2 regions of the Mesorhizobium sp. M0058 genome follow, and region 2 is predicted to be linked to the other one. Evidence: riboswitches for the same ligand, from Rfam matches in the RefSeq annotation. Region 2 holds a riboswitch; the other holds the start of a gene.
The links. Region 2 has a riboswitch for thiamine pyrophosphate ahead of NKJ75_RS26660 (YkoF family thiamine/hydroxymethylpyrimidine-binding protein). Riboswitches for the same ligand answer to the same signal wherever they lie in the genome.

Region 1: another riboswitch for thiamine pyrophosphate. It lies ahead of thiB (thiamine ABC transporter substrate binding subunit); the one in region 2 lies ahead of NKJ75_RS26660 (YkoF family thiamine/hydroxymethylpyrimidine-binding protein).

Annotation. Positions count from the first base shown of each region.
Region 1 is NZ_JAMYUQ010000008.1:126,884-130,274, reverse strand. It holds gene NKJ75_RS15505 (ABC-F family ATP-binding cassette domain-containing protein) at 1-766, opposite strand, end outside; gene NKJ75_RS15500 (thiamine diphosphokinase) at 768-1,427, opposite strand; TPP riboswitch at 1,590-1,704, shown strand; gene thiB (thiamine ABC transporter substrate binding subunit) at 1,748-2,755, shown strand; gene thiP (thiamine/thiamine pyrophosphate ABC transporter permease) at 2,976-3,391, shown strand, end outside.
Region 2 is NZ_JAMYUQ010000017.1:118,664-122,054, reverse strand. It holds gene NKJ75_RS26675 (hypothetical protein) at 1-207, shown strand, start outside; gene NKJ75_RS26670 (DUF2934 domain-containing protein) at 300-539, shown strand; gene NKJ75_RS26665 (hypothetical protein) at 696-947, opposite strand; TPP riboswitch at 1,290-1,402, shown strand; gene NKJ75_RS26660 (YkoF family thiamine/hydroxymethylpyrimidine-binding protein) at 1,393-2,001, shown strand; gene NKJ75_RS26655 (ABC transporter permease) at 2,257-3,099, shown strand; gene NKJ75_RS26650 (ABC transporter ATP-binding protein) at 3,096-3,391, shown strand, end outside.

The sequences.
Region 1 (3,391 bases), on a different contig from region 2:
GGCGCATGGTCTGCAGTTCGCCCAGGCGGCGCATGTTGCGTTTGCGGCGAGCCGTCACGCCATAGCGCAGCCAATGCTCCTCGCGCACGATCTGGCGGCCGAGCTTGTGCTGTTCGCGCTCTTCCTCTTCCAGCACAAGGTCGCGCCATTCCTCGAAATGGCCAAAGCCCTTGTCGAGGCGGCGGGTCTGGCCACGGTCGAGCCAGACAGTGGCGCGCGAGACGCGTTCGAGGAAGCGACGGTCGTGCGAGATGACGATCAGCGCCGAAGACGTCCGGACAAGCTCTTCTTCCAGCCATTCGATGACCGACAAATCGAGATGGTTCGTCGGCTCATCAAGCAGCAGAATATCGGGTTCGGGCGCCATGACGCGGGCAAGTGCTGCGCGGCGCGCCTCGCCGCCGGAGAGATCGTTGGGGTTCTCCGTGCCGGCGAGGCCGAGATGCTCCATCAGATATGTGGCGCGGTAGGGATCGTCGGCAGGCCCAAGCCCGGCCTCGACATAGGCGCGCACATTGGCAAAGCCGTCCATGTCGGGCATTTGCGGGAGATAGCGCACCGTTGCCGAAGGCTGGCGGAAGACCTCGCCGTCTTGCGGCTCGATCAGACCAGCAGCAATCTTCAGGAGCGTCGACTTGCCGGAGCCGTTGCGGCCGACGAGCGCGATCTTGTCACCGGCGGACGCCGTCAGTTCGGCGCCATCGAGCAGCGGCGTGCCGCCAAAGGTCAGTCTTATGCCGTCGAGGTTGAGAAGGGGCGGGGCCATGTCAGCTTTCAGGCAAGGGGTAGGGGTGGGCGAGCAGCAGCGCGCGGCCATGGCCGAGCGCGATTTCGAGGCCGCCCCCGGTCGTGTTGGACTTGACCTCGTTCGAGATGGTCAGCGACGAGCCGAACACGACCTCGACATGGTCGAGCGGCCACTTCGCGCCGGACACGGTGAGGCCCGAAAGATCGGAAAAGCCGAGCACCGAAAACAGCGTTCCGTCGGCATAGTCGAAGCCGGCCTTGCCAGGCAGCAGAGGGGCGCCTTCCTGCGCTCCGCTGGTCAACAGCAATTTTGTGCCGGCCTCGGCCAGCCGCAGGCTGAGCGCCAGATGGAGGAAGGCGTGGTCGGCGCGCTTGCCGCCGAAAGCGCCGGCCAGCACCAGGCTGGTGGCGCCGCGTTCCAATGCCGCCGCGATCGCCAGTTCGCCATCGGTCTTGTCCTTTTCGGGAGGAAACACCTCCCGCGGCACGGCGGCGAGATCGGCAGGCAGGTCCGCCGGCACGGAATCGAAATCGCCGACCCACAGCTCCGGCATCACGCCGAGCAGGCGGGCATGATCGATGCCGGCGTCGGCGGCGATGACGCGCGTGCCCGCGACCTGGCGGTCGAGCCGCGGCGTGCGGACGAGATCGCCGCCAAGCAGGATGGTGAATGTGCTCATATCCGCTGGCCCTTACCAGCCCCGCCGACGAAACGGAAGGCCGAGCGGCACCGTCACTCTTTGTTGGAGCATGATCTTTTTCCGGAAACGGATTCCACTTTCCGGGATCACGCTCGGGCAAACTTCCACTTGCGTGGCACCTTGGCCGGGCCTATGTGTCGAAACGCTCTAACGGGGTGCCGGACGCGATCTTCGCGGACCGGCTGAGAGGCAGTCTCGCCAACCCGCTGAACCTGATCCGGTTTGTACCGGCGGAGGGATTAGACGCTTCGGACAGCCCGACGCCTCAATTCCTTTCAACACGAATGAAGGAGGCGCCGATGCGCATTTTTTTGTCCCGTCTTGTCCCAGCGCTTGGGCTTGCTGTTTCGCTACTGGCAAGCCCTGCGTGCGCGCAGGAAAAACTCACGATCTATACCTATGAGAGTTTCACTGCCGACTGGGGTCCAGGCCCCCAGGTGAAGAAGGAATTCGAGGCCGAGTGTGGCTGCAGCGTCGACTTCGTCTCGGTGGCCGACGGCGTCGCGCTGCTCAATCGCGTCAAGCTCGAAGGTGCGTCGACCAAAGCCGATATCGTGCTTGGCCTCGACACCAACCTCACCGCGGAAGCCAAGGCTTCCGGCCTGTTTGTCCCACATGGCGCGGTGGCTGAAAACAACGTGCCGGGCGGCTGGAGCGACGACACTTTCGTGCCCTACGATTATGGCTATTTCGCCGTCGTCTACGACACCGAGAAGCTGAAGAACCCACCGAAGAGCCTGAAGGAATTGGTCGAGGGCGATGCCGCCGACAAGATCGTCATCCAGGATCCGAGGACGTCGACGCCGGGCCTTGGCCTGCTGCTGTGGGTTAAGTCGGTCTATGGCGACAAGGCGCCGGAAGCCTGGGCGAAACTCAAGGGCAAAGTGCTGACGGTGACGCCGGGCTGGAGCGAGGCCTACGGCCTGTTCACCAAGGGCGAGGCGCCGATGGTGCTTTCCTATACGACGTCGCCGGCCTACCACATGGTGGCGGAGAACACCGGGCGCTACCAGGCGGCCTCGTTCGAGGAAGGCGAGTATCTGCAGATCGAGGTCGCCGGCATCACCACCACGGGCGCGAAGAATCCGCTGGCGGCGAAGTTCCTGGCCTTCATGACCGGGCCGAAATTCCAGGATGTCATTCCGGAGACCAACTGGATGTTCCCGGCCGGGAAAACCGACAAGCCGCTCAATCCGGCTTTTGATAGGCTGGTCAAGCCGGCGAAGACCTTGCTGTTCAGCCCGGAAGAGGTCGCGGCAAATCGCAAGGCCTGGGTGGATGAATGGCTGGCGGTGATGAGCAAGTAGATTTGGCTGTATAGTCAAAAGATGAGTGCTCTACGGCGCCCCCCTCTGTCCTGCCGGACATCTCCCCCACGAGGGGGGAGATTGGCCTTTACGTTGACTTTCGCCAATCTCCGAAGCTGCAGGAATGAGCGGAGCGCTAAAACCGCCAATCTCCCCCCTCGTGGGGGAGATGTCCGGCAGGACAGAGGGGGGCGCGAAGGAACGCGACGCCCGGTAAAGAGTGCAACGCTCTGACCCCCGCATCACGGCCGGCATTGTCGCGCTTGCGGCAATCGCGCTGCTGATCGGTGGCGCCTTCGCCGGCCTTATCCGCGAAGGCGCGCACGACCTTTCCGGCGCCGCGTCCGCCTTTGACCTCTATCTCCTGCGCGTTGTCCGCTTCACGCTCTGGCAGGCTGCGCTCTCGACTCTGCTTTCCGCCGTACCGGCGCTCTTCGTCGCCCGGGCGCTGTCGCGGCATCCGCGCTTCTTCGGACGCGGCTTCATCCTGCAGCTATTCACTGTGCCCCTTGCCTTGCCGGCAATTGTCGGAGCGCTGGGAATACTGGCGCTCTATGGCCGCGCCGGTTATTTCGCCGCGATCGGTGGCCAGAGCTGGCCCGACATCTATGGGCTGTCGGGCATCCTCGTCGCCCA
Region 2 (3,391 bases):
CATGTCGAGACCCCGAACTCCGCCAATGTTGCGGCGTGTTGCGACAAGTTGCTGGCCGAGCGCAACACGGCGCTGTTATCGATGAAGGAAGCGATCGCGCTCCTGCGGGAGCGCACCGGCACCGATCGTTCGGATGCCGACCTCGCGGGGCTGATCGTCAAGAAAGCGGCGCTGCTCGGCGTTGCGGTGATTTCCGACCCGCGCTGAGATGTCTCGTCACTCAAGACGCCGGCCGAATTTTCGGCTAATGTTTTCGTGGAATCTGGACCAACCGACCGGACCCAACCACGGAGGCTTAAGTGACGGACGACAAACAGGACCGCATTCGCCAGCGCGCGCACGAGATCTGGGAAAAGGCCGGCCGGCCTGAAGGCGCGCATCAGGAACACTGGGAGCAGGCCACGGCTGAAGTCGATGGCGCGGTCGCCAAGCCCAAAAAGGCGGCGAAGAAAGCTGACGCCAAGCCCGCCAAGGCAGCCGCCAAGCCAAAGGCCGCGAAGCCTGCCGCCGCAAAGTCCGGCAAAGCCAAATCGAAATAAGGCCAGAAATAAGGCCAGTCGAAATAAAGCAAGGCCGGAATTCGCTGGCCGGGCCATCCTTGGCGCCCGCCGTTCAGGCGCGCCCGAGCCTCTCAACCTGACGAATTGCGCCTGCGACGGGCAGCGCAATTCCTTGTGTTTGGCGACAGCCGCCCCTCATGCCTCCCAGGCATAACTCGACAGCGCAAAGCGAATCCCGGCAGCTGTCATGGCCAGTTCGCATTCGGTGATCTGGCGCAGGTGGCGCAGATAGCGCGTTACAGTCTGTGGCAGCCAGCCGGCGCAGGCCTCGACATAGGCGCGGCTGTGAACAAGGGTGCCGGTCGACAGCCTCTCGTCCTTCTCGGCAACGACTTTCAAATATTGGCGGATGAAGCGGATGTCGTCGGCGATGTCCTGGCTGGCCATTCGCCAGGCCCCGGCGAGGCGTTGGCACTGATCGAATGACAAGGGCAACAAAGGCGGCGGCAATAAAGGCGGCGGCAACGACGGGGGTGACAGCAAAGGACGAGAGAGATCGGCGAAAGCAACATGGTTCGCTGTGCTCAAGGACATTCCTCTCTGCGAAAAGAGAGATCGTACTTTATGTACGAACGAGCGTCAAGCCAATTTCGTACGGTTGGGACGATAACGCAACGAACTGACGAGTCGTCTGTTAACGCCCGGGCGCCCGGCACGTCTGGCCCAAAACACTTTCCCGCAGTGCCTCAACAAACGGCTTCCCCAATGCCGCGAACGGTGCTTTAACCCGCCCATCCACAGGGGTGCTCCGTATCGTCGGGGCTGAGATGAGGGCGGCAAGCCTTCGGACCCTAAAGCTGATCTGGATAATACCAGCGGAGCGAGGCGGGCGATGTTTTCAGGCGCACAGATTTCCCTTTATCCCATGACCGACGATTTCGTCGGCGTCATCCTCGGCGCGCTCGGCGCGCTCGATCCCTGGCGCGACCGGCTGCGGATCGAAACCGATGACATCTCGACCCTTATGGTCGGGCCGCCCGAGGTGCTGTTTCCCGCCATGCGCGACCTGTTCGTCGCGGCGGCCAAAAGCGGCAAGCACTGTGTGCTTTCGGCGGCGGTCTCGCGCGGCTGTCCGGGCGAGCCCGACGATCCGATCTGCCGCTCCGACGAGACCGGCGGCCCCGCCATTCCGCTGGACGAGCGCAAGATCGCCGCGATCCGCGCTGTCCAGGCCACGCCGTCGACCGGCCAGCCGGTGGCGGCGCAGTTCTCGCTCTACGTTATGGGCACGGGCGACCATATGGACGAGATCTACGGCTGCATCGATTTCCTGAAACAGTCCGGCGTCTTTGAGCGCTCAAAGAACTTCTGCACCAAATTGCGTGGCGATGCCGGTGCGGTGTTTGCCACGCTCAACGAGGCCTTCTGCCGCTTCGGCCCCGGGGCCGGCCACGTCACCCTCGACATCACGATCTCGGCGAACAGCCCGAGCGCCGTCTGAGCCGCGGCTCAAGCGTCGTTCCTTGAGGATATTGCCGTGGCTGGTTTATCTGACCCATTGCGTGGAGGAGATGCCTCTGACCCCTCAGCACAAAGAGGAGGGGAGCCATTGGCGATTGGCGAAGACCGCGATGCCCACGAATCTCCCCCCTCGAGCAGGAGATGGCCGGCAGGCCAGAGGGGGTCCCAGCGCGTGGAGCGCCGACGTCCTTTTCGCATCGGCAAGGCGTGGGCGCTCTATGCGAGACGACCCCCTCTGTCGCCTTCGGCTAATCTCCCCCCTCGAGGGGGGAGATTAGCCGCAGCCATCGCCAAGACCATCCCCGCCGCCTGCGCCTCCGCCCTGCTCCTCGCGGCGTGGGAGCTCTACGCCCGCTATGGTGGCGCTGCGCCCACCATGCTGCCGGCGCCGTCGCGCGTGCTGCAGCAGGCCTGGGAGCATCGCGCTGCCCTTGCCGACAACACGCTGCCCACCATCCGCGCCACATCAGCCGGCTTCGCCTGCTCGTTGGTCGCTGCCTTCGTGCTTTCGGCGCTGGTCGATTTCTTGGCCCCGCTGCGCCGCGCGCTGTTTCCGCTGCTGATCGTCAGCCAGACCTTGCCGCTGGTCGCGATTGCGCCGCTCATCGTGCTGTGGTTCGGCTTCGGGCTGATGCCAAAAATCTTGCTTGTGGCGCTCGTTACCTTCTTCCCGATGATGGTGGCGCTGGTCGAGGGTTTTGCCGCGACCAGCAAGGCGATTTCGCAGATGCTCGCCACCATGGGGGCAGGGCGCTGGCGCATCTTCTGGCTGGCGCGCCTGCCTTCGGCGCTGCCCTATTTCTTCGCCGGGCTGCGCATCTCCATCACCTACGCCGTCGTCGGCGCGATCTTCGCCGAATATGCGGGGGCGGCGAAGGGGCTGGGCATCTACATGCTCAATGCCAAGAACAACTTTCGGCCCGATCTGGTGCTCGCCGCGGTCGCCGTCAGCGCCGCGCTCACGCTTGTCTTGTTCGCCATTGCGGTGCTCGTCCAGCGCTTCGCCATGCCTTGGGAGAATGCAGGGAGCGAAAGCCGCGACGGCAAGGTTGAAGCTGCAGAAGAGAACCGTCAATGACGCGGCTCGAACTCCGGGACATCAGGAAGAACTTCGGCGCGCTTGAGGTGCTCGCCGGCATTTCGCTTCATGTCGCGGCCGGCGAGTTCGTCTCCATCCTCGGCCCTTCCGGCGCCGGCAAGTCGACGCTGTTCCAGTTGCTGACCGGCGCGCTGAAAGGCGAGGGCGACATGCGCTTCGACGGCGCACCATTGCAGGGCAGCCCCTTCGCCTTCATGCCGCAGCGCGACGCGCTGATGCCGTGGCGACGCGTCATCGACAATGTGACGCTGGGGCTGGAGGTGCAGGGCAT